Regions from separate parts of the Rhizobium sp. BK619 genome, predicted to be linked through region 2. Evidence: riboswitches for the same ligand, from Rfam matches in the RefSeq annotation. Region 2 holds a riboswitch; each other region holds the start of a gene.
The links. A riboswitch is a leader RNA that binds a small molecule or an ion and turns the genes downstream of it on or off. The one in region 2 is predicted to bind cobalamin.
Positions count from the first base shown of each region.

Region 1 (7,595 bases), on a different contig from region 2:
TTCGTCGACCAGCGCTTCCAGATCCTTGAGCGGCCCGTAGCTCTCGGCTCGCGTCAAAGGCGGCGTCAGATGATCGATGATGACGGCTGCAGTCCGGCGCTTGGCCTGCGTGCCCTCGCCCGGATCGTTGACGATGAAGGGATAGAGATGCGGTAGCGGCCCGAGGATCGCCTCGGGATAACACTCTTCCGATAGCGCCAGCGCCTTGCCCGGCAGCCATTCGAGATTGCCGTGTTTGCCCATATGAATGACGGCATCGGCGCCGAACTCGCGCCGCAGGAAAGCATAGAAGGCAAGATAACCGTGCGGCGGCACGAGATCCGGCGAATGATAGCTCTCCTTCGGATCGATATTATAACCGCGCGCCGGCTGAATGCCGACGAGAACGCTGCCGAAGCGGGCGAAAGGCAGGGCGAAGACGCCGTCGAGAAAATACGGATCGTTCTCGGGATCGCCCCAGCGGGCCCTCACCTCATCCTGAATCTTATTGGGAAGAGTATCCAGGAAGCCGTTGTAGAGACTCAGGGAAAGGGTCTCGCGAATGACCCTGCCGTCATGCCCTGAATTGGTCGGCCCTTGCATCAGATGCCGGATCAGCGCGTCGCCATCGGCCGGAACATCGGCGAGCGGATAACCCGCTGCCGCCATCGCCCGCAGCACCTCGATGCTGCCGGCCGGCGTATCCAGGCCGACCCCGTTGCCGAGCCGGCCGTCGCGGTTCGGATAATTCGCCATCACGAGCGCGATGCGGCGGTCGCGTGCCGGAGTGGCGCGTAGCCGCGCCCAGTTGGCGGCGAGTTCCGCCGCATAGCGCACCCGGCCGGCATCCGGCTCGCTGGCGACGATGTTGGTCTCGACGGCAGCATCGTAACGCGCCGCCGTCTTGAAGGAGACCGCCCGCGCCAGCACCCGGCCGTCGACTTCGGGCAGCGCCACGTTCATGCCGAGATCGCGTGCCGACAGGCCTTGCGACGAAGTTGCCCACGCCTCCCGCGACGAGGCCGACAGGATCGCCTGCAGTACCACCGCCCCGTTCGCCTCCAGCACCGTCGGCTGCCGATCCGCACCCGGCGCCGAGACCGCAAAGCCCGTCGTGTTGATGACGACATCGGGTTTCAGCGCCGAAAACACGCTTTCGAGAATGCCTGTGGAAACCGGGTCCTTGAGGCTATAGGCAAAGACCGGCAACGGCCGGAGGCCCTGAGCTTGCAAGGCGTCGATCAAGGCCTCGATCGGCTTGATCTCGCCGCTCTGCACGAGGGCGCGGTAGAAGCTGATGGCGACGATGGGGGAAATCTTAGGTTCGAATCCCGCCTCTTCCGTTGCGCTCGGGGTACCCCCCTCTGTCCTGCCGGACATCTGCCCCACAAGGGGGGAGATCGGGGATGCGAGGCTTCGCTCCATCTCTTCGGCCGAGCGCGCGGCATCCTCATAAGTTTGTTTCGTTGGAAGCCCAAGCGACTTGCCGATCTCCCCCCTTGTGGGGGAGATGTCCGGCAGGACAGAGGGGGGTATCGCGGCCTCAGCTGACGACGGCGCGGTCACCTGCCGCCACTCCTCGACCCCGATCAGCCCCCGCCCCGGCCACCAGATGCCGGCTTTCATCAACGGTACTGCCGGCGCCGGCTTTTCCGCACCCGACAGCATCACCCCGGCATAATCGAGAAAGGCGCGCGCATTGGCATCGCCGCCCTCGATCAGATAGGCCCAGAGTGCATCGAGATCATCGGCTGCGATGTTCGAGAAGGGTACCAGCCCTGCATCCGGCCTGGCGTCACCCGGCAGCACCGCAATCTGCGCGCCGGCGCGGGAGGCTGCCGCATGCAGCGCCTCCAGCGCGTAGCGGAAATAGCTGGCACCGCCGAGCGCACGGACGATGATGAGCTTGGCGTGCCGCGCCGTGCGCTCGACATAGGTATCGACCGACATCGGATGCTTGAGGCTCATCAGGCTGGCGAGCCGCAGCGAATGCGGCCCACCGCAGGCGCGATGGGCGGCCGCGATCGCCGCGAGCTCGCTGTCGGCGGCCGACAGGAACAGGATATCGCCCGGCGTCTGACCGAGATCGATTGCCTCTTCGCCGTCGCTGATCGTTCCCTGCTGGGCCAGAAGCAGATGCATGGGCTTACGCCAGCGCCTCGATTGCCGCCTTCACCGCACCCTGATCCATCTCATGCAGGCCGATGACGACGAGGCGCGTACCGCGCTTTTCCCCAGGCGCCCAGGCTCGATCGAAATAGTGGTCGATACGGCTGCCGACGGCCTGGAGCTGCAGGCGCATCGGCTTGCCCGAAACATCGACGAAGCCCTTGAGGCGCAGCACGTCATGGGCTGATATGATGCTCTTCAGCGCCTCGACGAAGCCGGCCGGATCGGCAACGGGGCCGAGCTCAACGACGAAGCTGTCGAATTCGTCATGATCGTGCGGCGTGCCGTCCTCATGCTCCAACTCGTGATGGGACTTGCGGTTGGCGATATCGTCCTCCGTGCCGATGCCGAGGCCGAGCAGAATGCCGGCCGGCACCTCGCCGTTTTTCGCCTCGATCATCACCGGCTTGCGCAGGGTGCGGGAGGCGACCTCGTCGCGCACCCGGCCGAGGCCGGCCACGTCGATCAGGTCGGTCTTGTTGAGCACGATGAGATCGGCGCAGGTGAGCTGGTCCTCGAACAGTTCCTCGATGGGGCTCTCGTGATCGAGCGATTGATCCTCGCTGCGCGCCGCCTCGACGGCATCGTGGTCGTCGGCGAACCGGCCGGCGGCGACAGCCGCGCTGTCGACGACCGTGATGACGCCGTCGACGGTCACCTGGGTGCGAATGTCAGGCCAGTTGAAGGCGGCGACCAGCGGCTGCGGCAGAGCGAGGCCCGAGGTTTCGATGACGATATGGTCGGGCCGCTGCTCACGCTCCAAGAGCTTTGTCATCGTCGGAATGAAATCGTCGGCGACGGTGCAGCAGATGCAGCCATTGGTCAGCTCGATGATATCGTCCTCGCTGCAGTTCTCCGCGCCGCAGCCCTTCAGCACCTCGCCGTCGACACCGAGATCGCCGAATTCATTGATGATCAGCGCGATCTTTTTACCGCCTGCATTGGTCAGCAGGTTGCGGATCATCGTCGTCTTGCCGGCGCCGAGAAAGCCGGTGATGACGGTTGCGGGAATCTTCTGCTGGTTCATGGACTTAACCCTTCATTTTCAGCGGCAGGCCTGCCGCGATAAAATAGACTTCGGCGGCCTTTGCCGCGATCATCTGGTGGAGCCGGCCGGCATGATCGCGAAAATCCCGCGCCATCCGATTGTCCGGTACGATGCCGAGGCCGACCTCGTTGGAAACGAAAACGAGCCGCGCCTTTGCCCGCGGCAAATAATCGGCGAGCGCCAAAAATTCCCCGGCCATGTCGCGCTCCGCCATCATCAGATTGGTGACCCAGAGCGTCAGGCAATCGATCAGCACGACGCGGTCCTCGCCGTCGATGGCGGCGAGCTTGCCGACGAGATCGAGCGGCTCCTCATGCGTCGTCCATGACGGGCCGCGATCGGCCCTGTGTTGGGCAATGCGCGCCTGCATCTCCTCGTCCCAGGCCCGCCCGGTCGCGAGATAGTGGCGGTTGAGGCCGCTTGAAACCACGAGGGATTCGGCAAAGCGGGATTTGCCGGAGCGTGCGCCGCCGAGGATGAAGACTGTAGTGATCGGGCCAACCGTCATGTGAGCGCCGCCCTTTGGCAGGATAGGGCCCGCCGTGCCGCCCCCCTCATCCGACCCTTCGGGCCACCTTCTCCCCGCTGGGGAGAAGAGGGAGCAAGCTTTTGTCTTTGACCGTCTCTCTGATCGCAGTGGCAGGAGAGGGACCGAGGCGTCGCCACGTACCTCTTCTCCCCATCGGGGAGAAGGTGGCGGCAGCCGGATGAGGGGGTGAGCGACGATAGAAGCGAATGCGCATAGCGCAAGCGAAGGACAATAAATTGCGAGCCGTATGGCCCCCTCGTCCAACCCGTTGCGCCATTGACCGCACCAAGCCATGCCGAATTCAATCGTTCAGCCAAAACAACCTCCGTGCTGGCAGCGGGTCTCTTGCCCAGGGTTGGGCTTTTCGCCCGGCACGAATGGCAGGTCTCCTGGCTCGCGGTTGTCGGCCGCGATCGGGGCGGACCGGAAACCGGTCGCCCCTGATCGTGCCAGCGGATCTGCCTCGCCTTCCCGGCTGCATCGGTGAAAAGGTGGACGATTCGTAGAAATGGAGGCGTCCGACCCCGGTTGATCACCATGCATGTCCAGTGGCTTTTCCGGCATGTCGCCCGTCCCGCCTGCCTGCACGATTGCAAGCTGCCAGCCGGAAGAGCTCGATGCCGGATGGAAGACCCTCACCGCTCTACAGTCGCGGGGTCGGCTGTGATGAAGGCGCCCGGTGTGGGTCCGCCCCGTCACATTCCCTTTTCATCCGGAAGGCGTAACGCCGATCCGGAACCATCCGTTAGTATCCGAGGATGGTCAGATGACCATCCGTTGAGGGATGGTTAGGCAAGCTCAAGAGTGAAGTCAACCGGCCTTGGCGGTCGGCCATCGGCGGCAAGGCAGGCACGCTCACTGAAACACGACTTACTCGACCAGGAATATCGTCATTTATCAGAGGCTTACGTCATAAATATTTGACCTACGCGCCGGCTTTTCGCCGCAATTGCACTGCAAGCGGACTGCGCCATCGCCCTTGACCGGGCCTCTTCCTGCCTAGTTGTCTTGCCATGCTTATGAAATTGGATCGGCGCCGGTTCCGAGCGCTGTGTGTTTTCTTCGATCCGGGGCGGCTGCGGGCGCTGACCCGCCGTAGCGAAGTCGGGCTGTCTCTGGCGGGCGCTGCCGTCGGCATTGCTTCCGGTCTTGCCGTGACCGGCATGAGCTTCGTCTCCAATGAACTGCATCAGCTGATCTTCGGTATCGCCGACAGCGAAAGGCTGAGCTCGTCGGTGATCGACGACAAGCTGCTGCTGCTCACCGCCCCGGTCATCGGCGGCATCCTGCTCGGCCTGTTGCTCTTCATTTTGGCCAAACGCCGCAAGAAGCCGATGGTCGACCCGATCGAGGCCAATGCGCTGCATGGCGGCCGCCTGTCCTTGACCGACAGCATCATCGTCGCCGTGCAGAACCTGATCTCCAACGGTTTCGGCGCCTCGGTCGGCCTGGAGGCCGGCTATACCCAACTTGCCGCCGGCCTCGCCTCGAAACTCGGCCTGAAGCTGCAGCTTCGCCGTTCGGATCTTCGCGTCCTCGTCGGCTGCGGCGCAGCCGGCGCCATCGCCGCCGCCTTCAACGCGCCGCTGACCGGCGCCTTCTATGCCTTCGAACTGATCATCGGCACCTATACGATCGTCTCGCTGACCCCTGTGGTCGTCTCGGCCCTCGTTTCCACCCTGATCGCAAGGCTGCTCACCCATGGCGATTTCACCATCGATATCGGCGGCTTCGGTGCGGTCGTGCCGGCCGACTATATCCCGGCGCTGCTGCTCGGCGCGGTCTCGGCCGGCGTCGGCATCCTGATCATGCAGGGCGTCGCCTTCGTCGAGGAACTGGCCCGCAAGAGCGCGATCGCCCCGCCCTTCCGCCCGGCGCTCGGCGGCATCATCGTCGGGCTGCTGGCGATGATCTCGCCGCAGGTGCTTTCGGCCGGCCACGGTGCATTGCATCTGAACCTTTCCCGCGACGTCGCCATCCCGGCGCTGATCGGCCTCTTCCTGTTGAAATCCTTGGCTTCGGCGATCTCGATCGGCTCGGGCTTCAGGGGCGGCCTGTTCTTCGCCTCACTGTTCATGGGCGCCCTGCTCGGCAAGCTCTTTGCCTATTGCGGTCCCTATTTTGCCGATGCGACGCTGACGCCCGTCATTTATGCCGTGGTCGGCATGAGTTCGCTTGCCGTCGCCGTCATCGGCGGGCCGCTGACGATGACGTTCCTGGCACTCGAAATCACCGGCGACTTCCCGATCACAGCGCTGGTGCTTGCCGCCGTCATCACCTCCTCGCTCGTCGTGCGCTCGACCTTCGGATACTCCTTCGCCACATGGCGCTTCCATCTGCGCGGCGAAAGCATCCGCAGCGCCCATGACGTCGGCTGGATCCGCAACTTGACGGTGGACAAGCTGATGCGCGCCGACGTCAAGACGGCAAGGGCGGGCATCTCGCTGGAGGAATTCAAGAAGGCCTTCCCGATCGGCTCGACCCAGCGCGTTATCCTCGTCGAGGAGAGCGACAAATATGCCGGCCTCGTGCTGGTGCCGGAGATCTACGCCAACCCGACCGACGCGCAGGACGAGGGCAAGACGCTCGCCGATTTCATCCATTATCGCAACGATTTCCTGCAGCCGCAGATGAATGCCCGGCAGGCGGCGGCGATCTTCGACAAGAGCGAAAGCGAAGCACTCGCCGTCGTCAACAACCTGATCGAACGCAAGGTGATCGGCCAGCTCAGCGAAAGTTATACGCTGCGCCGCTACAGCGAAGAACTTGACCGCCGCCGCCGCGAGGTCTCCGGCGAAATCTGAAGGGCGCTATGACGCTGCGCCGGCCAGCCGGAAGACGTCGGCCTTCTTCGACACGCCCCGCAATTCGAACGATCCGAGATACTCGCAGGGGACGGCTGACGTCGCCGCGAAGCTCTCTGACAGCAGCAGGTCCTGCTCGAGCATTCCGCAGAGCTTTTCCAGCCGCGAGGCTTCGTTGACCGCCCTGCCGATCACCGTGAAGTCGAGCCTGTCGTGGGCGCCGACGTTTCCGTAGAAAACTTCGCCGAGATGCAGCACGACATCGATGCCGATATCGGGGCCTCCGTTGCGCGTCCGCTCGCGATTGAGCTCTTCGTTGGCCTTCAGCAGATTCTGCGCCGAAGCCAACGCCGCTCTGCAGGCTTTTTGCGGATCCTCGGCCTCGGTCGGAAAGATCGCCAGCACGCTGTCGCCCATGAATTTGAGGATCTCGCCGGAATTTTCCTCGACATGCCGACCGATCAGCTCGAAATGCTCATTGAGAAACCCGACGATCTCCGCGGGCTGATAGACCTCGGTCAAAGCCGTGAAATTGCGAAGGTCGGCCAGCAGGATGGCGGCATCGATGGAACCGCCCATTCCCCTGCGGGTTTCGCCGGCAAGGATGCGCGCGCTCGTCCTGGCGCCGGTATAGACCGCGAGGATGTCGCTCGCCGTCTTCGACACCGCCACGCGGTAAGCTGCCAGTCCGAGTGCCGGGAATAGCTCTGCGACGACCGCCAGTTGATCATCGGAAAATCCGCCCGGTGCATCGCTCGTCAGCGAGAAACCGAGCCCGCGCAGCGCGACTTCCTTCGGGAATTCGAAAAGGCTGATCACGTGATCCGTGCCCCCGGAAAGCGCGAATTCGTTAAGCTCGGTATAATGGAGACCCTCGCCGCTTGCCAAATTCCATCGTCCCGTTCTTTCGCCGCGGCTCAAAAGGTAAAAGATCGGCGTCTTCTCGAAGTCACGCTCCGTCGCACTACCGTGCTCGGCATTTTCAAGGACGGTCTCACCGCCCCGCGTGAAATTGGCCGCGACGCCGCGATACATGGGATGCAGCGACGGCATTCTGATACTCGCC
Region 1 covers NZ_JACIBH010000005.1:350,392-357,986, forward strand. Annotated here, with positions in the region: gene cobN (cobaltochelatase subunit CobN) at 1-2,121, opposite strand, end outside; gene cobW (cobalamin biosynthesis protein CobW) at 2,126-3,175, opposite strand; gene cobU (bifunctional adenosylcobinamide kinase/adenosylcobinamide-phosphate guanylyltransferase) at 3,180-3,704, opposite strand; cobalamin riboswitch at 4,087-4,483, opposite strand; gene FHX14_RS12035 (chloride channel protein) at 4,739-6,529, shown strand; gene FHX14_RS12040 (adenylate/guanylate cyclase domain-containing protein) at 6,536-7,595, opposite strand, start outside.
Region 1: another riboswitch for cobalamin. It lies ahead of cobU (bifunctional adenosylcobinamide kinase/adenosylcobinamide-phosphate guanylyltransferase); the one in region 2 lies ahead of FHX14_RS14455 (CbtB-domain containing protein).

Region 2 (7,595 bases):
AGCCCCGCCGCCGATTGCAGCTCGATACGGAACACCGCGCCCCCTTCCGGATGATTGGCCGCGGAAAGGCTGCCGCCGAAATCCTTGATGATATTGTAGGAGATCGACAGCCCGAGACCGAGCCCCTTGCCCACACCCTTGGTCGTGAAGAAGGGATCGAAGATACGCTCGGCAATCGCCGCCGGCACGCCCGGCCCATGGTCCCGCACTGTCAGCACCACCTTGCCCGCCTCCTCGAAGGCCGAAACCTCGATCCGTCTGTCCTCCAACCCTTCCGCCGCGTCGGCCGCATTGGAAATCACATTCACCAGCACCTGCTGCAGACGCACCGAACCCGCACGCACCACTGGCGGCCGGGTTCCCAGATCAAGCCGGAGCTCGGCATCGGCCGCCTTCAGCCGCCAGGCGATGATCTCGAGCGTGTCATGCATCGCTTCATCGAGAGAAACAGAGCCGAGCTTCTCATTCGGTTTGCGGGCGAAATTGCGCAGGTGCCGGCTGATCGCGGCCATGCGGTCGATCAGCCCGCCGATCCGCCGGATATTGTCCCGCGCCTCCTCCGTCCGGCCGCGATCGATAAGAACGGAGGCGCTGTCCGTATAGGTCTTGGCGGCGGCGAGCGGCTGATTGAACTCATGCGAAAGAGCAGCCGACATCTGCCCGAGGCCGGCAAGCTTGCCGGCCTGAATGAGATCGGCCTGAGTCTGACGGAGCTGCTGCTCGGTCAGGCGACGTTCTGATATTTCCTCTTCGATCCGGCTGTTGACACGGGCAAGATCGGCCGTGCGCTCTTCGACACGCCGCTCCAGCTCGTTTCGGGCCTCCGTTTGCAGCTGCATGCGCTCAGTAAGCCGCGCCCGTCGCTGGCGCAGAACCGCGACCGCGAGCCCGGCAATGCAGAGGATAAGAAAGACTGCCGCCAGCGCGGTGCGCGCCTGGGTGCGGATGGAACTGGTCTCCATCAGCACGTTCACCGTCCAGTCCTCGGCCGGCATGTAGTGCGAAAGTACCAGATATTCGCTCGAGCCCCGCTCGCCGGCGAGCGTCATCAGTTCATGCGGCTCGAAGCGCTGGCGCGTCACCGGCAACTCTGTCAGCCTGGCATTGGCATAGCGCCGCGATGCTTCCGTGCGTGCGATGCGGTCGGCCGTCAGCGGCAGGATTGCGCCGTAAAGCCATTCCGGGCTGCCGGACATGAAGATGATGCCTTCCGGATCGGAGACGAAGATCTTGTATTCGCCGCCGCCCCAGGAGGATTCGATCATGTCGATATCGACCTTGAAGACGATGACGCCGCGAATATCCGCGCCGGTCCGGATCGGCGCAGCGAAATAATAGCCGCGCTTCAGCGAGGTGGTGCCGAGCGCGTAGAACCGCGCCTGGCGGCCTTCGATCGCATCCTGGAAATACGGCCGATAGCTGAAATTCTGTCCGACGAAGCTTCCCGGTCCGTCGTAATTGCTGGCCGCGATCGTCTCTCCATCCGGCTTGACCACATAAATATCGGAGGATTTCAGCAGCCCGTTGATCTCCTTGAGATAGAGATTGGCCGCATCGCGCAAGGCTGTGTCGTCGGGCGCGCTCACCAGTTCCTTGATGTCGTCGTGATCGGCAATCAGCGCCGGCAGCGCCTCGTAGCGGTTGAGATGGCCGCTGAGCGCCGAGACGGCAAGGCGCAGCGCCGTTCCCGCCTGCGCCGATGCCTCCCCCATATAGGCGCGCGTCGCGATCGCGCTTCCATAAGTGAAGAAGGCGAAGATGATCAGCGGCACCACCAACAACGCCGCTATCGCGTGATATCTCGAAGACAGGTCCGGCTCCTCCCTTTCCGCCTCCACTCCCCAGCGAGGCATACCCGACAGTCTCAAGTTTAGTGACGCCGAAAGGGATTTCCAAGAGCCTGCCGAAACTTGACACCCGGCAGGCCGAATGTCCTATTGCGGCATCGCAAGGAGGCTCCGCTCATGAGCGACGACAACACGCCCGCCGACAGCAAGCTTACCAGCTCCAAGCGGCGCTGGGCGGCTGAGGGCAAGTTCCTGACCGGCCGCATCGCCCGCCCTGAAACCGAGCGCCTGCCGCCCGGCCAGCACCTCGTCAAGAACTGGCCGGTGCTCGATCTTGGCCAGCAGCCCGCCATCTCCACCGATAGCTGGCGGCTCGATGTGGGCGGCCTCGTCGAAACGCCGCTCAGCCTCAGCTGGGCCGACTTCCAGGCGATCGAGCAGAGCACCAAGGTCAGCGATATCCACTGCGTCACCACCTGGTCGCGCTACGACAATAGATGGAAGGGTGTTTCGACCCGCGATCTGCTCGATCTCGCCATGCCGAAGCCGCAAGCCGGTTACGTCATGCTGACGAGTTATGACGGCTATACCACCAACCTGCCGCTTGCCGATTTCGCCGCCGAGGACGCAATCCTTGTGACATCCTGGGAAGGCCAACCGCTGACGCCGGATCACGGCGGCCCGATGCGACTCGTCGTGCCGCATCTTTATTTCTGGAAAAGCGCCAAGTGGCTGCGCCGCATCGAGCTGATGCCGGACGACGAAGCCGGCTTCTGGGAAAAGAACGGCTACCACATGTATGGCGATCCGTGGCGCGAGCAGCGCTATTCCGACGATTGAGCCGTCGGCCGCAGACCGTGGCGAAGTGCAAACACCACAAGCGCGAACAGAGCGGCAAGCCCCGTCAGCGACGCCATGCTGGCTAGATGAAACGGCACCTTATTCCAGCGTGGTTTGACGACATCGGCGGTGTTGAAGGCCTCGCCGCTGAACCGGCAGGTGATGAGCGCCAGGCTGCGCCGCACCATGTCGGCATCGACCGCGGAAATGATTTCATCAGCCGCAACGGCCTCCCCCGGCATCTCGCGCATCGAGAGCAAGACCGCCTTGGCCGCCGCCAGATAGGCATGGGCGCATTCGTTGAATGGGCTCTCCTCGTCGCCCACGCTGCCCGGCATCCGGCCCCAGAGACAGTAGGAATACTGGATTTCGGCATAGTTCAGAATGCGCCGGAACGGCTCGTTCGTATCGACCGCGCGGGACGCCAGGTCGATAATTCGGCCGCGATAGTCTGAAATCACCGCCATCTCTCCATGCGAGATTTCAGGGATATCGAGGCCGGCATGGCTGCCGCCGTCGCTGCGGCCATGCGCAAGGGCGTTTTCAGCAGGCAGGCAAAAGAAACCGGCGGCAAAAGCCGTCGACAGGAGTGTTATGGTTCTGCAGCTTTTCATAGTGGCCCGAAAACCTAAAGGCGCCGGCAAAACGGCGCCCCTCGATGCGTTCAGTGGAAGGCCCTCGCCGGCCGGCTCCGCTGCCCGTCCTTCACGGCAAGCCGCTTTTCCGCCAGCGCCCCGAAGGCAAGGCCAAGTGTTGCCCAGAGGATCGCATGCATGGCGAGCGTTGTCGTCCGAAAACGCCAGAGCACCATGGCCGAGAAGTTCTCCGGCACCTCGTTGATCGGCGGCAGCAGATAGAGCACGAGGCCGATGAAGACGAGATAGGCGATGCCGGCGATGATCGCGCCGTTCCAGAGGCCGAAACGCTGGGAGAGGCGGCGCGACAGAGCCACCGCGGCGATCAGGGCGGAGAGCGAAACGACGATCATCAGGAAGAACAGCTCAGTCCTGACGCCGATCGTATCGGCATTGCCGACCGCCGGCGGGTTGGCCGGATATTTGAAAGCGGGAACGAGCACGATCGCCACGAAGGCGGCAAGGGCGATGACCGCCGAGGTGCCGCGCACCGAAAGATTGCTGACGCGGCCATGCACGAAAGCGAAGGCGAGCGCGAAAAGACCGCCGACGGCAACGCTGTAGGCCATGACACCGGTGAAAAGGCCAAGACCGGCCTGTGTGGCCCGGCTGACGATTTCAGGTTCGGCAGCTTCGCCGGCCGCCTGGGCGCTCGCCTCCTCGAAGGCGATTGCCGCATCGACCAGCGGCTCGCCGAAGATATGGGCGAAAGCAAAAACCAGAATGCCAGCAATCAGCCCCGCGAGCATGCCGCGAAGTAGAAGATTTCCGACCATGTCAGTATCCCCCTTAGTGGCAGGGAAAGCCGAGGAGGTGGCGGGCGTCATGCACGAATTCGTGCACATACATGCCGTTGAACAGCGCGGTCGCGCCTTCCTCGGTGCCGACGAAATAGATGGCGATCAGCATCAGCAGGCCGCCGAACATCGCCCAGGGCAGGATTTCTCCTACTGGGATCGGTGCCGGTGCCGCGACGGGCGCGAAAGTGGTGTCAGACATGTATTCCTCCGGAATGACGCGTTCAGTCGAAAGAGTGCTTGTGCGGTAAGGTCTGACTTCCAGCGCGAAGAACCTTCGACACGCTGGTCACAGTGGCGCGACCGCGCCGGATTTCCACCGGCTTCCAAACCCGCAACAGCCCGGTTATATCTGCACGCCGAAGACACTGTCAACGATACTTCACCTGCCGGCCAAGGGCTGCCCTACTGTATGAACATGCGCCTTACCTGGATCTGCCATGGTGCAACGGCGGCGAGCCGCAAAGCCCTGTTTCCGATCGACGAACCGCTGGAAGCCAAGGCAACGGAGGAAGCCGGCAGGATGGTCGCCCTGCCCCGCGCCGATCGTATTGCCGTAAGCCCGGCTTTGCGTGCCCGCCAGACTGTCGACGCGCTCGGCCTTCAAGCTCGCATAGACCCTGCACTTGGCGATTGCGATCATGGCCGCTGGGCCGGCAAGTCGATCGCGGCGATCGAGGCCGAGGAGCCGGAGAACCTCATGGCCTGGATGACGAACCCGGAAACGGTCCCGCACGGCGGCGAGAGCCTTGTTGATCTTCGAACACGCGTCGCCAACTGGATGGACAATGAGACCGCCCTCGGCGGCCATGTGATCGCCGTCAGCCACGCCGCCGTCATCCGGACAGCGATCACGCATGCGCTCCAGGCGCCGCCCTCCTCCTTCTGGCTCGTCGACATCGAGCCGCTCGCCGTCATTCGCATGACCAGCAACGGACGGCGCTGGTCTCTGCGCTTCCCGCATTAGCGATCCCTCATCTTATCCAGCCTTACACAAGCAAATCGCGTCATCTCTATTGAACCCGGTTTCGCCGGGACTACTTCCTTGTCCCAAGGAGATGGAAGACATGACATATGATTGGAGTGGGGAGCGCACGCGTCGCCTGCGTTTAATGCGTGTCGCCACAATCACGGTTCTGGTCGGTCTCATCGTCAGCGTTCCGCTGTTGATGGTCACCGCCTGAAACACGAGAAAGGGCGAGCGATGCACCAGCACGCTCGCCTTCGTTCTTTCCCTTCCCCGCGTCACGAGAAGCGCGTCCGTCTCTCGACGGTGCAGCAACAGGCTGCTGTCCCCAAAAATTCGCCTTCTGGTTTCAACGAACATTTCAGACTTCCATGATAGTCCGGCATAGGGTGGAGATGGAGAAGGCCATATGCCGGTGTTTTTCCAGAGCAGGGCCGGAAGGCAATGCGTATCGATCGTCGGGCTTGGGATAACTCTCTGGCTCCTCGGCGCGCTTTTGCAGCTTGACGACAGCCTTGTCTTCTTCATGACCGGTTTCGGCGAATATGGTGCCGACAAACTCGTTCTGGCTCTCGGCATCGCCGGCGCCATGAGCTTCATCTATTCGGTGCTGCGCATTGCCGACCTGCGCAAGGAAACGGAACTGCGCGCCGCCGCCCAGGCGAAGGCCGATTGGACCGCAACTCACGACCATCTGACCAAGCTGCCGAACCGCTACGCCTTCGAACGCAAGATCCTGTCACGGCCGATCAAGGACGACGAGGACCAGATCGAGGAGTGGGACCAGAACGTCACGCTTTTCTCCGTCGATCTCGACGGCTTCAAGAAAGTCAACGATCTCGTCGGCCACAAGGGCGGCGATATTCTGCTCATCGAGGTTGCCAGAAGGATCTGCGCGCTCGGCAATGCCGATTGCGTCTATCGCTTCGGCGGCGACGAATTCATCATTGTGGCCTTTGCCCTGACGGCGCAGCGCGAGGAGCGTTTTGCCAAATTGTTGATCCAGGCGGTCACCCGGCCGATCCATATCGATGGTTTTGCCGTCGAAGTCGGCGCCAGCGTCGGCTACGACCGCTGGGCCGAGGGAACCGAACCGCTGGAGGATGCCGCTCATCGGGCCGACCTCGCCATGTACGAGGCGAAATCACGCGGCCCCAACCATTATTTGGTTTTCGAACCGGCTATGCAGGACAAGGTAGCGGAACGCGCTGCGCTGGAAACCAGGCTACGTGCCGCAATCTCCAACAAGGCGATCAAACCCTTTTATCAGCCGCTGATCGACCTGAAGACCGGTCAGCTCTGCGGCTTCGAGGCGCTGGCGCGCTGGATCGGCGAGGACGGCGTCAACATCCCGCCGCCGGTCTTCATCGATATCGCCGAGGAAACCGGGATGATCACGGCCTTGTTCGAGGATCTTCTCGCCCAGGCCTGCAGCGACGCACTCACCTGGCCGGACCATGTGATGCTGTCCTTCAACGTCTCGCCGGTACAGATGGAAGACAGGCTGCTGACGTCGCGCATTCTCAAGGTGCTTTCGGCAAGCCGGCTGCCGCCGCAGCGCCTGGAAGTGGAGATCACCGAAAACGCGTTGATCCAGGATCCGGCCATCGCCGCCGTCATCCTTGATGAACTCCACGCGGCCGGCATCCAGATCGCACTCGACGATTTCGGCACGGGTTATTCGAGCCTGGCCCAGCTCGCCCGCTATCGTTTCGACAAGATCAAGATCGACAAAAGCTTCATCGCCACCTATCGCGGCGACGAACGTCAGGAAAAGATCGTCCGCGCCATGCTTGGCCTCGGCCGGAGTCTCAACATCAAGACCACCGCTGAGGGTGTCGAGGAGCACGGGCAGCTCGCCTTCCTGCTGCAGCTCGGCTGCGACATCGGCCAGGGCTATCTTTTCGGCAAGGCGATGCCCGCCGCCGAGGCGGGCATCTTCATCAGCGATCGCAATGCCAGTCTGGCCTCCACGGCCTGACGCTATGGCTTAAAAGACTTGGCGCAGGATCACGAAGAGCACGAAGGCAATCGCGATCGAGGCCGGCAGCGTCAGCACCCAGGCCATCAGCATGTTGCGCACGGTCGACCATTGCAGGCCGGAACCGTTCGCCGCCATGGTGCCGGCGACGCCTGACGACAGGACATGCGTGGTCGAGACCGGCAGGCCGAGGTGATCGGCCGAAGCGATGGTGACCATCGCCACGACTTCGGCTGCCGCGCCCTGACCGTACGTCAGATGCGTCTTGCCGATCTTTTCGCCGACGGTGACGACGATGCGCTTCCAGCCCACCATCGTGCCGAGGCCAAGCGCGATCGCGACCGCCACCTTCACCCAGAGGGGGATGAACTTCGTCGCATTGTCGACTGCCTTGTGGTAGTTCGTGACCGCCGAGAGATCGCCGGCATCCATCGGCAGCAGCTTCTGCTTGTCGATCAGCTTCAGCGCCTCGCCGATCAGGTAGATGTCGTTGCGGACGTTGCCGACGAGATTGGTCGGCACCGCTTCGAGCGTCGGGAAGGCGGCGACTTCGGCGCTTGTCTGATGGATATATTGCTGCAGGGCCGG
Region 2 covers NZ_JACIBH010000007.1:26,224-33,818, forward strand. Annotated here, with positions in the region: gene FHX14_RS14435 (sensor histidine kinase) at 1-1,853, opposite strand, end outside; gene FHX14_RS14440 (sulfite oxidase-like oxidoreductase) at 1,965-2,627, shown strand; gene FHX14_RS14445 (hypothetical protein) at 2,612-3,241, opposite strand; gene FHX14_RS14450 (CbtA family protein) at 3,292-4,038, opposite strand; gene FHX14_RS14455 (CbtB-domain containing protein) at 4,052-4,261, opposite strand; adenosylcobalamin (AdoCbl) riboswitch at 4,274-4,416, opposite strand; gene FHX14_RS14460 (histidine phosphatase family protein) at 4,472-5,026, shown strand; gene FHX14_RS14465 (bifunctional diguanylate cyclase/phosphodiesterase) at 5,436-7,007, shown strand; gene FHX14_RS14470 (inorganic phosphate transporter) at 7,017-7,595, opposite strand, start outside.

Region 3 (7,595 bases), on a different contig from region 2:
TTTCGTTCACAAGCCCGACGCCGGCTGCCACTTCCTGGCCGGAGACGCTGATCAGGTTCTTGATTTCCTTTGCCGCATTGGCGGACCGTTGGGCGAGTTCGCGCACTTCCTGCGCGACGACCGCAAACCCTTTGCCGGCTTCGCCGGCGCGCGCCGCCTCGACGCCGGCGTTCAGCGCCAGCAGGTTCGTCTGGAAGGCGATTTCATCGATGACGCCGATGATCCGGCCGATCTGGCTCGACGAGGTCTGGATCCGGTCCATCGCTCCGATCGCATCACGAACGACAGTCGCCGAGACATGGGCGCTGCGCTTTGTTTCTTCGACCAGCTTCCCGGCACTCTCGGCCCGTTGCGACGACGTTCTCACCGTGGTGGTCACCTCGTCCAGTGCGGCGGCGGTCTGTTCCAAGGCTGCTGCCTGTTGCTCGGTCCGCTTGGCGAGCTGATCGGCGGAGGAGGCCAGCTCGCTTGACCCGCCTTCAACGGCGACGGAAGCGGTCTTGATCTCGGTCAGCGCTGCTGCGACCGCTTCAACCATGCGGTTGAAATCCTGCCGCAGTTTATCGAATTCGGGGCCGAGATCGGCGAGGTGGATCGAGAAGTCGCCGGCGGCGAGCTTTTCCAATTCATTTGCGAGCGCTATCATGACCAGCCGCTGAGCGTTGCTGGCTTCCTCCGTCAAGGATGCGTTGCGCGCCCGTTCAGCGTCGAATGAGGCGCTCTGCTCGGCCGCGGCCTGCTCTCTTTCGACCTTGGCAATCGCCTCGTTGCGGAAAACTTCCAAGGCACGTGCGAGAAAACCGATCTCGTCGCCATTTTCCCTATAGGTGACGGGAGAGGCCAGATCGCCCTTCTGTAGCGCGCTGATCCGTTCGCTGAGTACCCGGAGGGGGCGGCCGACGAGGCTGCGCATGGCGAGAAGGAAGGCGACAACGGCGAGGGCGGTGATGACGAACTGCGTCAGCAGCGAAATCAGGACCTTCTGCTTGACTTCGGCAGCGATTTTTTCGACCGACCAGTTAGTGACGACGTAACCGGTCGCCTTGCCCGATTTATCCAGCGGAAGCGGCGCAATGATCGTGACGACGCCAGCAGATATTCCGCTGTCATCGATCGTCGTTTTCTCGGGCTTGGCGCTGAGGCTCTTTGCCAGATCGGCGGGTGCCGGCAAACCGCTGATGCCGTCGCGTGTCCACGTATCGACGGCAGCAGGTTCGGCGTTGAAGGCGGCAAACTGCACAAGATCAAGCGAGGGGTCGTCGCGATAGAGCGAATAGGCCTCGCGCACAGCATTCGCCTTGCCCCATTTCACGCCGCCGGCGGCCAGAGACGCAAACTGCTCCGCATCTTTGGACCAGTTGGCCTTGGCGCCATCGATCAACGCCTTGGTTTCGTACATCCAGGTGTAGGTGGCAAAGGCGGAGATGCCGCAAAGGTTGACGGTCACGATAATCGCCGCCAGCTTGGCTGTCAGAGGCATCGTCTTCAAAAATTGGAACATTCCGCGGGGCCTGGAATTGCGGCTCAGTCGGATCTGTTCCCGACCGGCGTATCAACACGGGCATCCACGCCGGCGGTCACATCACGAGCGCTCATGCCCATGTCCTGATAGCGACCCAAAACGCGCAGACGCAGTGTGTCTTTGATGTGTGAATAAATCATAAAGTAGAATGGGATACCGGAGCGGCGACCTGTCCGATTAAGGGCTGTTTTCCGCGATCGCCTCTTCAGGCTCGGGCTGGTGGTGCTTGCGGCGGCGCGTCGTCAATTCGGCGCCGGCATCGCGCGGCAGGCGCAGGAAGGTGATGCAGGCCAGAGCCGAAATCGCCGAGACGCTGAAAAAGGCGATGTGGAAATCCGCAACCAGCAGCCTGCCGCCATGAAGACTGCTCGAAATTTCGAGGATGCCGCCGGCGATCGCCACGCCCATCGCCATGGAGATACGCTGGGCAACGGCGTTGATCGCGGTCGCCTGGCTGCTGTCGGCATCATCGACATCGCCGAAGGCCATGGCGTTGACGCCCGAAAAGGCCATGGAGCGGAAAAGGCCGCCGATCAGCAGGCAGGCCATGATCAGCGGCAGCGGCGTTTCAGCGGTGAAGAAGCCGTTGAGGCCGAGGCAGATTGCCGCCAGCAAGGTGGTGATCGATATGACGGTACGGAAGCCGAAGGCATTGAAGGTGCGCGAGGCGGCAAATTTCGACCCCATGGAGCCGAGCGCGCTGACGAAGGTGACTGAGCCCGATTGCAGCGGCGTCAGGCCGAAGCCGAGCTGCAGCATCAGCGGCATCAGGAAGGGCAGGGCGCCGAGCCCCATGCGAAAATTCGAGGCGCCGAGGATCGCCGCCCGGAACATCGGGTAGCGGAACATTTTGGGATCGAGCAGCGGATAAGGCGCGCGGCGGGCATGCAGGAGATAGAGGAGGCCGGCAAGGATGCCGACGGCCACCGTGACATAGCCGTAGATGACGGGTACGGCCGGCAGGCTGATCACCGAAAGGCCGAAGACGAAGCCGGAAAAGCCGATGCCGCAAAGGAAGAAGCCCGGAAAATCCATCGGCCGCGGACTGCGCGGTTCGACCGTCGGCAGGAAACGCGTGACGAGGATGATGCCGAGCACGCCGATCGGGACATTGATCCAGAAGATCCAGTGCCAGCTGAGATAGGTGGTGAGGAAACCACCGATCGGCGGCCCCATGATCGGGCCGATCAGCGCGGGAATGGTGAGCCAGGCCATGGCATCGACGAGTTCGTGGCGCGGCGTTCCCCGAACCAGCAGCAGGCGGCTGACCGGCGTCATCATCGAGCCGCCGGCGCCCTGGATCAGGCGCGCGACGACGAAGGCCGCGATCGAATTGGAAAAGGCGCAGGCGACCGAGCCGATCATGAAGACGAAGATCGCCATGCGGAAGATGTTGCGTGCGCCGAAACGATCCGACATCCAGCCGCTGATCGGAATGAAGATCGCCAGCGCCACCAGATAGCTGGTGATGGCAAGCTTCAGCGCGATCGGCGAGGTGCCGATATCGGCGGCGATCGCCGGCAGGCTGGTGGCGATGACGGTCGAATCCATCTGTTCCATGAACAGGGCGACCGCAAGGATCATGGGTGTCAGGCGGGGCACGGGCAACCGGGGTGCAAAGAGGAATATTGCGGCGCAACGGGCGTCGGTTGGGATCGGTTCGTTTCTACGGCAGCGATGCGCGGCTGTCCACGCGATCGATGTCACATACGGGAGAATGCGGCATGAGGCCGCTTGCGGCAGGGCGGGTTTGCTGAAATAGATGCGCCGTCAGGTGCCCGCTTTTCAAGCGGGAGAATCGGGAATCCGGTGCAAGACCGGAACGTGCCCAACGCTGTAAGGCCGACGTATGCCGCTCATCATGCCACTGGCTTCCGCCGGGAAGGCTGCGGCAGACGGGTGACGCCAAGTCAGAAGACCGGCCTGGCAAGATAGACCCAACCCGCGCGGACGGCGGGCGGTTGCGTTGTTGGGGATTTGACGATGCGACCCTTTGATGAGGATGCCCTGTCTGCGGCGTCCGGTTTTTCCTCGGCCGAACGCGAGGCCGTTTATCATGCGATCATGACGCGGCGCGACGTTCGCAGCCAGTTCCTGCCCGAGCCCTTGCCCGACGACGTGGTGGAACGGCTGCTGACGGCCGCCCATCACGCACCCTCCGTCGGCTTCATGCAGCCGTGGAATTTCATCCTGGTGAAAAGTCAAACGGTGCGAGCCCGAATCCGGGATGCCTTTGCCAAGGCCAATGAGGAAGCGGCATTGATGTTTGAGGGCGAGCGGCGGCAGGCCTATCGGTCTCTCAAGCTCGAAGGCATCGTGGAGGCGCCGCTCGGCATCTGCGTGACCTGCGATCCTACCCGCGGCGGCAGCGTGGTGCTGGGGCGCACGCACAATCCGCGGATGGACAGCTATTCCACAGTCTGCGCCATTCAGAATCTCTGGCTGGCGGCCCGCGCCGAAGGGGTCGGCATTGGCTGGGTGAGCATCTTTCACGAAGCCGACTTGAAGACCATTCTCGGCATCCCCGAGCATATCGAGGTGGTTGCCTGGCTCTGCGCCGGTTTCGTCGACCGGCTCTATGACCAGCCGGAACTCTCGGTCAAAGGCTGGCGGCAGCGGCTGCCGCTCGAGGAACTCGTCTTCCACGATGGCTGGGGAAGGAGCGAGAGGTAGCGATCACTGCTGCTGTGGCTGCTACTGCTGCGGTTGGGGGCCAGGTGCGGCAGGATTGGCAAGGTCGATCGAGCCCTGGTCGCCGGCGAGGAATTGCGGGCCGACCTGGCGGACCTTGTTCTGCGTGGGGTCGTAGGGACGCTCCGGAATCGATGGCTGTGGCGCGGCGGCGGCGGCTGTATCCTTCACCGGCGGATTGGTGCGGATGGTGGTGATCGATCCCTGCTGCGGCGGCTGGCTTACCGCCTGCTTGCCGCGCATCTCGTCGTAATAGGCGGTGAGATTGCAGGCGCAGGCGTTTTTCTCGCCGGGCGCGCGGCTTTTGTAGGCGAAGGCGTTCTTCATGGCGCTGTAGGGCGTGCCGGTTGCGACCGAGATCATGTTCGAGGCTTCCGTGCTCGTCACGTCGCGATAGAATAGCTGGGTCTCGATGCCGGGGCACATCTTGGCGCAAGTCTGCGCATCGCGGCCGAAATCGACCGACGTGGCGTTCGAGCTGATCGGGAAGAAGCCGCCGTCGCAGCTGCGCACGCAGATGGTGCTGACCGGCGAGAGCATGTCGGCCCGCGGCAGACCGTAACGCGGATCGGCCTCCTGGCCGCCGCCGAGCGGTATGAAGGTATCGGAGCGCATCGCCTGTTCCTCGATGCTCGGGGCGGGGTCGTTGGCGCTGCGCTCGGAGGGTGCGTAGAAATTTTCGCTGTTGCAGCCGTTCTGGTCGAGCGCGGCCATCAGTTCGCGGCGGGCGTCATCGCCGCCGTTCCGGCCGGCCAGCTCGTTACGGCGGTCCTGGAGATAGCCGATATTGTCGATCATCCGGGTTTCGGCTTGCGAGAGCTCGGCGCAATAATCGGCATTTTCGCCGCCGATCACCACCATGCTGCCTGAGGTGCAGCCGTAACTGCGCAGGTCGTTGCGAACCTTGCGCAGCTCGAGGTTCTGCTCGGCCATGGCGCTGGAATATTGCCGGGCTTCCGGGCCGTTGCTATTGCCGATCGATCGCGGCAGGTCGGCGAGACGGCCGCGCAAATCCTCGCAGATCGCGCTGGTCTGCGCAGCGGCGGGCGCTGCGAAGGCGAGGAGGAGGGCAAGAGACAGGTTTCGGCGTTTCACGGCGTCGTCCCGGAATGAGCAAACGGTCGGTGGGGCGAATGCGACGTCACCTCGCCGCGCGTTTCCTCTTAATCTATTTCTCTTAATAAGCTCAAAGAAAATCCTAGCGTATTTACGCGATCTTATCCAGCAATCGCCCGAGACCCGGTGAAAATGACAGGCATTCGCGACGAGATCAGATCATCCGCACCGGCATCAGGCGTAGCGGAATCCCAGCAGGGGCTGCACGTCTTCGCGGACGGTTGTTATGAGCCCGGTTCCGGGCATGGAGGCTGGTCGTTTGTCGCTTATCGCGATGCGGTGGAGATCGCCTCCGGCCTCGGTGGCGCTGAAGACTCCAGCAATAATTCCATGGAATTGACCGCTGTTCTCAGGGCAGCCATGTGGATCAATAGCCAAACAGCGGGCGAAGCCGCGATCATCTGGTCCGATTCCATCTATGCCGTCAAAGGCTGCAACAGCCGGCGACATATCTGGAAGAATAACGGCTGGAAGAAGAGCAGTCCGAACGGGAATGGACGAAGGCGAACGATCGACAATGCGGACCTCTGGAAAGCCGTCGATCTTCAGCTGTCCCGAAATGCCCTGGTGACCATTGCCTGGTGCAAGGGGCATTCGGGTATTACCGGCAATGAGCGCGCGGATGCGCTCGCAGATCAAGGCCGCCTGTCGATAGCCGGTGGCTGACATTGCCGGCAACCGGCTTACGCCGGCTGCGATGCCTCGACCACGGCGAGGGCGGCCATGTTGACGACGCCGCGGGAGGTGACCGAAGGCGCCAGGATGTGGGCGGGCAGGGCGGTGCCGAGCAGGATCGGGCCGACATGCAGGCCGTCGGTCATCGACTTGACGACGCCGAGCGTGATGTTGGCGGCGTCGAGGTTCGGGAAGACCAGCAGGTTCGCCTCGTCGTGCAGCGTCGTATCCGGCATGACGCGCTTGCGCAGTGCCTCGGTGATGGCGCTTTCGCCATGCATTTCGCCGTCGACCTCGAGATCTGGGGCGGTCTCGCGCACCAGCTGCAGGGCGTTGCGCATCTTCGTGGCGCTTTCGGATTCGCGAGAGCCGAAGTTGGAGTGCGAGACGAGGGCAGCGCGCGGGGTGATGCCGAAACGGCGGATTTCTTCGGCCGCCAGCACCGTTGCCTCGGCAACTTCCTCGGCGCTGGGATTGAAGGTGACGTAGGTGTCGGTGAAGAAGGTGGCGCCGCGCTGCGAGATCATCAGGCTGAGGGCTGAGAAATCGCGGACATTCTTGCGCTTGCCGATGATCTGGCGGACATCGCGCAGATGCTTTTCATAGCGGCCTTCCAGACCGCAGATCAGCGCATCGGCCTCGCCGCGCCTCAGCGCCAGCGCGCCGATGACGGTGGTATTGGTACGCACGATGGTGCGGGCGGCCTCCGGGATGACGCCGCGGCGGCCGACGAGGGAGAAATAGAGATCGACATATTCGCGGAAGCGCGGATCGTCTTCCGGATTGATGACCTCGAAATCCTGCAGCGGCCGGATGCGCAGGCCGTAGCGCTTCAGGCGCGTCTCGATGACCTGCGGGCGGCCGATGAGGATGGGGTCGGCAAGACCTTCCTCCAGCAGCACCTGGGCGGCGCGCAGCACGCGTTCGTCCTCGCCTTCGGAGAAGATGACGCGCTTACGCTCGGCGGCCTTGGCCGCGGTGAAGATTGGCTTCATGACGAAGCCGGAGCGGAAGACGAAGCGGTTCAACTGATCGAGATAGGCGTCGAAATCCTGGATCGGGCGGCGCGCCACGCCGCTCTGTTCGGCAGCCTTGGCGACTGCAGGCGCGATGCGCAGGATGAGGCGCGGATCGAAGGGCGAGGGGATCAGGTAATCCGGGCCGAAGACCGGGGTTTCGCCGGAATAGGCGCGGGCGGCGACATCGGACGGCTCTTCGCGGGCAAGGGCGGCGATGGCGCGCACGGCCGCCATCTTCATTTCCTCATTGATCGTCTCGGCGCCGCAATCGAGCGCGCCGCGGAAGATATAGGGGAAGCAGAGGACGTTGTTGACCTGATTGGCGAAATCCGAGCGGCCGGTGCAGATCATCGCGTCGGGACGGGCGGCGCGGGCGAGGTCGGGCATGATTTCTGGTGTCGGATTGGCGAGCGCCATGATCAGCGGCTTGTCGGCCATCTGCGCCAGCAGTTCGGGCTTGAGCACGCCGGCGGCGGACAGGCCGAGGAAAACGTCGGCGCCGCCGATATTTTCGGCGAGCGTGCGGGTGTCGCTCTTCTGAGCGTAGACGGATTTCCATTCGTCCATCAGCT
Region 3 covers NZ_JACIBH010000005.1:208,716-216,310, reverse strand. Annotated here, with positions in the region: gene FHX14_RS11335 (HAMP domain-containing methyl-accepting chemotaxis protein) at 1-1,501, opposite strand, end outside; gene FHX14_RS11330 (DHA2 family efflux MFS transporter permease subunit) at 1,700-3,106, opposite strand; cobalamin riboswitch at 3,278-3,464, shown strand; gene bluB (5,6-dimethylbenzimidazole synthase) at 3,506-4,195, shown strand; gene FHX14_RS11320 (DUF2865 domain-containing protein) at 4,217-5,308, opposite strand; gene FHX14_RS11315 (ribonuclease H) at 5,462-5,995, shown strand; gene FHX14_RS11310 (NADP-dependent malic enzyme) at 6,013-7,595, opposite strand, start outside.
Region 3: another riboswitch for cobalamin. It lies ahead of bluB (5,6-dimethylbenzimidazole synthase); the one in region 2 lies ahead of FHX14_RS14455 (CbtB-domain containing protein).

Region 4 (7,595 bases), on a different contig from region 2:
CCGCCGGGCCGCCGCCGATGATGGCAATTCGCTTCTGGCTCATGGATGTCTTTGCCCGATTCTTTCTGGTGCCGTTTTGGCGCGGCTGCGCCTTGCCTGCAAGGGCGGGATCAGTGATGCGAATGCGTGCACTGGCCGTGGTCGGCGAGAACCTCGATGACACGGCATTGGTCGACGCGGCCGTGGCCGCAGCCTTCCACCATGGTTTCCAGCTCGGCCTTCAAAGCCATCAGGCTGCGGATGCGCTGCTCGACTTCGACGAGACGAGCCTTGGCGATGGCATCGGCGGAGGCGCAGGACTGGTGCGGATCATCCTGCAGGGTCAGCAGCGTGCGGATCGCTTCGATCTCGAAGCCGAGTTCGCGGGCATGGCGGATGAAGGCAAGCCGGCTGATATCGGCAGGTTCGAAGGAGCGCTGGTTGCCTTCGCTGCGGCTCGGCGCCGCGAGCAGGCCGATGCTCTCATAATAACGCACCGTCGGCACTTTGACCCCGCTCCGGCGAGCCGCTTCACCGATCGTGATCTTTTTCATGATTTTCCTCTTGCACCTCTAGTCGCTAGAGGATGTAGGAGGGATGCTTCTGTTTGACAAGGAAACGGATCATGGCTGAGACGAGCGAGACACGATACCGGGTCGGCGGCATGGATTGCGCCGCCTGCGCGAGCAAGATCGATACCGCGGTCAGGCGCGTGGCCGGGGTCGCCGATGTTTCCGTCTCGGTGATGGCGGGAACGATGACCGTCCGGCATGACGGCAGCAGCGACCTCAAGGCGATCGAGAAGAAGGTGACGGGGCTCGGTTATTCGGTCTCGCCCTTTGCCGGAAGCGCAGCGCCGGCGCGGGACCATGGTTCGCACGATCATCACGATCACGACCATGACGATCACGAAGGTCATGATCATACCGGCCATGATCACGCAGGTCACGATCATGACCATGGCGAGAAGGAAATCGAAGGTCTGCATGGACACGACCATGGGCCGACGACCGGTCCCTGGTGGCAGAGCAAGAAGGGCCGGCTGACCATCCTCTCGGGTGCAGCGCTCATTGCCGCCTATGCCATCGGCCATCTGGTGCCGGCGATCGGATCCTATGCCTTCATCGTCGCCATGCTGGTCGGCTTGGTGCCGATCGCGCGGCGCGCTGTCATGGCGGCTCTCTCCGGCACGCCGTTTTCGATCGAAATGCTGATGACGATCGCCGCCGTCGGCGCCGTCATCATCAATGCGGGCGAGGAGGCGGCGACCGTCGTGTTCCTTTTCCTCGTCGGCGAGCTGCTGGAAGGTGTCGCGGCCGGCAAGGCGCGCGAAAGCATCCAGTCGCTGACGGCTCTGGTGCCGAAGAATGCGCTGCTGGAAGACAATGGTCAGACGCGGGAGGTTCCGGCGGAAAGCCTCGCCGTCGGCGCGATCATCATGGTGCGTCCGGGCGACCGCATCTCGGCGGATGGCATCATCGTCTCGGGCGAGAGCGCGATCGACGAGGCGCCGGTAACGGGCGAGAGCACGCCGGTGCGAAAGGGTGTCGATGCCGTCGTCTTTGCCGGAACGGTGAATGGCGATGCGGTGCTCAAGGTTCGCGTCACGGCGGCCGCTGCCGACAATACCATCGCCCGCGTCGTCAAGCTGGTGGAAGAGGCGCAGGAATCGAAGGCGCCGACGGAACGTTTCATCGATCGGTTCTCGCGTTATTACACGCCGGGCGTGGTGGTGGTTGCAGCCCTGGTCGCGGTCGTTCCGCCGCTGCTGCTCAGCGGCGTATGGAACGAATGGGTCTATAAGGGCCTTGCCATTCTGCTGATCGGTTGCCCTTGCGCGCTGGTCATCTCGACGCCGGCGGCGATTGCCGCCTCGCTTTCAGCAGGCGCGCGGCGCGGGCTGCTGATGAAGGGCGGCGCGGTATTGGAAACGCTCGGCAAGGTGACGATGGTCGCCTTCGACAAGACAGGCACGCTAACCGAAGGCAAGCCTCAGGTGACCGACATCGTTTCCTTCGGATTGAGTGAGGCGCAGATCTTGTCGCGCGCAGCAGTGCTGGAGCAGGGCTCCAGCCACCCCTTGGCGCTGGCGATCCTCAACCGCGCCAAGGCCGACGGCCTTCCCGTGCCGCCGGCCTTCGAGCTGGAGGCGCTGCCAGGCAAGGGCGTCAGCGGCAAAGTTGGCGGCGAGACGCTGGATCTGCTGTCGCCGTCCGCTGCCCGCGAGCGCGGAGCACTCGATGGCGACAAGGATGCACGCATTACTGTTCTGAACGACGAGGGCAAGAGCGTATCGGTGCTGCTCGTCAATGGTGTTGCGGTCGGCCTTATCGCCATGCGCGACGAGCCGCGCGAGGATGCCAAGACCGGGCTTTCCACGCTCAAGTCGGCCGGCGTCAATACAATGATGCTGACGGGCGACAACAAGCGGACGGCAGCAGCCGTTGCCGGCATGCTCGGCATCGACTGGCGCGGCGAGATGATGCCTGAGGATAAACAGCGGGTCGTCGGCGAATTGAAGGGCCAGGGCTTCATCGTCGCCAAGGTCGGCGATGGCATCAACGATGCGCCGGCGCTGGCCGCTGCCGATATCGGCATCGCCATGGGCGGCGGCACCGATGTGGCGCTGGAGACGGCGGATGCCGCCGTGCTGCATGGGCGCGTCGGCGACGTGGCGCGGATGATCGAACTGTCCAAACGGACGATGCGCAATATCCTGCAGAATATCAGCATCGCGCTGGGACTGAAGGCAGTGTTCCTGGTGACGACGATTGCCGGCATCACCGGGCTCTGGCCGGCGATTCTCGCCGATACCGGCGCCACCGTGCTGGTGACGATCAATGCGCTCAGGCTGCTTCGGATAAGGATGTAAACATCCGATACTGTCCTTGCGTCGCTGGTCATCTGAAGAGTGGCATAGACCACTGACAACGGGCGCCAGCCCCTCTTTCGTCATGCTCGGGCTTGTCCCGGGCATCTGCCTTCGGTCGATTGGCAGCAGATCCTCGGCACAAGGCCGAGGATGACGTGGAGGGAGGTTTGCCATCGAATTGAGAGCGGCTACAGGCCGGCGCTCTTCGTTCCGGCCTTCTCCACAGCCTCTTTTGCTTAAGCCTTCGTTATCCATGTTTTTCACTGGAACGCAGTGATTTCAAACCTGCCGTAACGCAACGCACAAACCATCCGTTGACGTGATTTTTGATTCGCGTACTATATCTAGTGTTCAAGGTTCCTTCGATTCGTGTCGGATCGCGGGCTAAGACGGGAATACGGTGCGTTTCGCCATGACGGCGCAACAAGGCCGGAGCTGCCCCCGCAACTGTGAGCGGCGAGCAACTGTCCGATTTCAGGTCACTGAGGCATGATGCCTCGGGAAGGCTGGGGCAGGGTGCTTCGACCCGCAAGCCAGGAGACCTGCCTTGAACTAGATGTCCACGGGCGGGGTGTCCGGAAGGTCGCGTGCATGACAGCGGAATGATCCGCGCCTGTTGCGCTGCCCCGAACGTCCGCATGAGCACTTCGGGGTTGAAGTCATGTCCAGAATATCAAGGCCGCCGCCCGCGCAAATCCCGAAAGGGAACGTCTCAGGCGTTTAAAGCGCCGACTTGCAGATCACTATCAAGCGTTGCCCCGGACGCCGCAAGGCGCCCGATCCCTGTCTTGCGTCCTGAATTCTTTGACATCACGAGGAACATGATGAGCGTTACCGTCTACAGCAAACCCGCCTGCGTCCAATGCACTGCCACCTATCGCGCCCTCGACCGGCTGGGCGTCGATTACGACATCGTCGATATCTCCGAGGATGCCGAAGCGCTCGATCGTGTCCGCAGCCTCGGCTACATGCAGGCGCCGGTCGTGATCGCCGGCGAGCGGCATTGGGCGGGTTTCCGCCCCGATATGATCAGCGCGCTCTCCTGACCGAGGAAAAAGGCGATGGGGCTGATCGTCTATTATTCCAGCCGATCCGAAAATACCCATCGCTTCGTTGCCAGGCTCGGACTGCGCGCGGCGCGCATTCCGGCGGGCAGTGCGGATGCGTTCCATATCCGCGAACCCTTCGTGCTTGTTGTGCCGACCTATAGCGGCGGCGACGGCCCAGGGATCATAAAGGGCGCCGTTCCCAAGCAGGTGATCCGTTTCTTGAACGATGCGGAGAACCGAGGACACATTCGTGGCGTGATTGCCGCGGGCAACAGCAATTTCGGCGAGACATACGGGCTCGCCGGCGACGTGATCTCGCAGAAATGCCGGGTGCCGTACCTCTACAGGTTCGAGCTCATCGGCACGGAGGAGGATGTCGCCAACGTCAAACACGGAATGGAACGATTTTGGACACGGGAACAACTCTGACGCGGGATGCGGGCGCAAAATCGCATAACAGTTTTGCTCATCCCGCCGGCGAACGCCCTTTGAAAGCGGCGGAAGCGCTCGATTATCACGCGCTGAACGCCATGCTGAACCTCTATGACGATGAGGGCAGGATCCAGCTCGACAAGGACCGCATGGCGGCGAAGCAGTATTTCCTGCAGCATGTGAACCAGAACACCGTGTTCTTTCACAATCTGAGGGAAAAGCTCGATTACCTCGTGACCGAGGGCTATTACGAGCAGGAGGTTCTCGACCAATATTCCTTCAATTTCGTCCGCGACCTGTTCGACCAGGCCTATGCCAGGAAATTCCGTTTTCCGACTTTCCTCGGCGCCTTCAAATATTACACCAGCTATACGCTGAAGACCTTCGACGGAAAGCGCTATCTCGAGCGCTACGAGGATCGCATCTGCATGGTCGCGCTCACTTTGGCGCGTGGCGACGAGGCCCTTGCCCGCGACATGGTCGACGAGATCATTTCCGGCCGTTTCCAGCCGGCGACGCCGACCTTCCTCAATGCCGGCAAGAAACAGCGCGGTGAACTGGTTTCCTGCTTCCTGCTGCGGGTCGAGGACAATATGGAATCGATCGGCCGGTCGATCAATTCGGCGCTGCAATTGTCGAAGCGCGGCGGCGGCGTGGCGCTGTCGCTGACGAACATCCGCGAGGCCGGCGCGCCGATCAAGCAGATCGAGAACCAGTCATCGGGCATCATCCCGGTGATGAAGCTGCTCGAAGACAGTTTCTCCTATGCCAACCAGCTCGGTGCCCGCCAGGGAGCGGGTGCTGTCTATCTCAACGCCCATCACCCTGACATCATGCGCTTCCTCGACACCAAGCGTGAGAATGCCGACGAGAAGATCCGCATCAAGACGCTGTCGCTCGGCGTCGTCGTGCCCGACATCAGCTTCGAACTCGCGAGGAACAACGAGGACATGTACCTGTTCTCGCCCTATGACGTCGAGCGCGTCTATGGTGTGCCCTTTACCGAGATTTCGGTGACGGAAAAATATCGGGAGATGGTGGCAGATGCCGGCATCTCCAAGAAGAAGATCAAGGCGCGGGAATTCTTCCAGGTGCTTGCCGAAATCCAGTTCGAAAGCGGTTATCCCTACATCATGTTCGAGGACACGGTGAACCGGGCGAACCCGATCGCCGGGCGTATTTCGATGAGCAATCTCTGCTCGGAGATCCTGCAGGCCAGTGAGGCGAGCGAATATAATGACGACCTCTCCTACAAGCATCTCGGCAAGGATATTTCCTGCAATCTCGGCTCGCTGAACATTGCGGCCGCCATGGATTCCGCCGATTTCGGTAAGACGATCGAGACCTCGATCCGGGCGCTGACGGCGGTTTCCGATATGAGCCATATTGCCTCGGTTCCGTCGATCGAGAAAGGCAATGACGAAAGCCACGCGATCGGCCTCGGCCAGATGAACCTGCACGGATACCTCGCCCGCGAACGTATCTTTTACGGTTCCGAAGAAGGCGTCGATTTCACCAATATCTATTTCTACACGGTGACCTATCACGCGATCCGCGCCTCGAATCTGCTGGCGCTCGAACGCGGCACCAGCTTCAAGGGGTTCGAGAACTCGAAATATGCCTCCGGCGAATATTTCGACAAATATACCGAGCAGGAATGGAAGCCGGCGACGGTGAAGGTGCGGGCGCTGTTCGATAACGCCGGCATCCTTGTTCCGACACAGGAAGATTGGGCAGCGCTGAAGACGGCTGTCATGGCCTCCGGTCTCTATAACCGGAATCTGCAGGCGGTGCCGCCGACCGGGTCGATCTCCTATATCAACCACTCGACCTCCTCGATCCATCCGATCGTCTCGAAGATCGAAATCCGCAAGGAAGGCAAGATCGGCCGCGTCTATTATCCGGCGCCGTTCATGACCAACGACAATCTCGATTATTATCAGGACGCCTACGAAATCGGTGCGGAGAAGATCATCGACACCTATGCGGCGGCGACCCAGCATGTCGACCAGGGTCTGTCGCTGACCTTGTTCTTCCGCGACACGGCGACGACGCGCGACATCAACAAGGCGCAGATCTACGCCTGGAAGAAGGGCATCAAGACGATCTACTACATCCGCCTTCGCCAGATGGCGCTGTCCGGCACCGAGGTGCAGGGGTGTGTGTCTTGTACGCTGTGATTTGAATTCGGCTTTGGACCAGCAAGATGCCCCTCACCCTAACCCTCTCCCCGTAAAAAACGGGGAGAGGGGACGTGCCCTGCGAGAGGTTGCGAGGGAACGGAGAGCTTGCGGCTTGCCTCCTTCGCCCCGTTTACGGGGAGAAGGTGCCGGCAGGCGGATGAGGGGCAGATTCGGACATTCCTCAAAAGGACCACCCAATGAACATGCAATTGAAAACCGTCTCCCGCGTGCGCGCCATCAACTGGAACCGCATCGAAGACGACAAGGATCTCGAAGTCTGGAACCGGCTGACCGGCAATTTCTGGCTGCCGGAGAAAGTGCCGCTGTCCAACGACATTCCCTCCTGGGCGACGCTGACGGCGGCCGAGCAGCAACTGACGATCCGCGTCTTTACCGGTCTGACGCTGCTCGACACGATCCAGAACGGCGTCGGCGCCGTCGGGCTGATGGAGGATGCGGTCACCCCGCATGAGGAGGCAGTGCTTTCCAACGTCTCCTTCATGGAGGCGGTGCATGCGCGTTCCTATTCCTCGATCTTTTCGACGCTCTGCTCGACGCCCGACGTCGACGATGCCTATCGCTGGTCGGAGGAGAATGAATTCCTGCAGCGCAAGTCGGCGCTGATCATGGAGCAGTATCGCTGCGGCGATCCCTTGAAGAAGAAGGTCGCCAGCGTCTTCCTCGAAAGCTTCCTGTTCTATTCCGGCTTCTACCTGCCGATGTACTGGTCGAGCCGCGCCAAGCTCACCAACACGGCAGACATGATCCGGCTGATCATCCGCGACGAGGCGGTGCACGGCTATTATATCGGCTATAAATTCCAGCGCGGACTGGAGCGGCTTTCCGAGGAGAGAAAGCAGGAGATCAAGGATTTCGCCTTCGACCTCTTGCTCGAACTCTACGACAATGAGGCGAGATATACCGAAGCGCTCTATGACGGCGTCGGGCTTACCGAGGACGTCAAGAAATTCGTGCATTACAATGCCAACAAGGCGCTGATGAACCTCGGCTACGAGGCGCTTTTCCCGGCCGAGGCCTGCAAGGTCAATCCGGCGATCCTGTCGGCGCTTTCGCCGAATG
Region 4 covers NZ_JACIBH010000025.1:5,323-12,917, reverse strand. Annotated here, with positions in the region: gene FHX14_RS32050 (TIGR03862 family flavoprotein) at 1-43, opposite strand, end outside; gene FHX14_RS32045 (helix-turn-helix domain-containing protein) at 111-533, opposite strand; gene FHX14_RS32040 (heavy metal translocating P-type ATPase) at 605-2,851, shown strand; cobalamin riboswitch at 3,189-3,416, shown strand; gene nrdH (glutaredoxin-like protein NrdH) at 3,676-3,897, shown strand; gene nrdI (class Ib ribonucleoside-diphosphate reductase assembly flavoprotein NrdI) at 3,913-4,329, shown strand; gene nrdE (class 1b ribonucleoside-diphosphate reductase subunit alpha) at 4,308-6,512, shown strand; gene nrdF (class 1b ribonucleoside-diphosphate reductase subunit beta) at 6,713-7,595, shown strand, end outside.
Region 4: another riboswitch for cobalamin. It lies ahead of nrdH (glutaredoxin-like protein NrdH); the one in region 2 lies ahead of FHX14_RS14455 (CbtB-domain containing protein).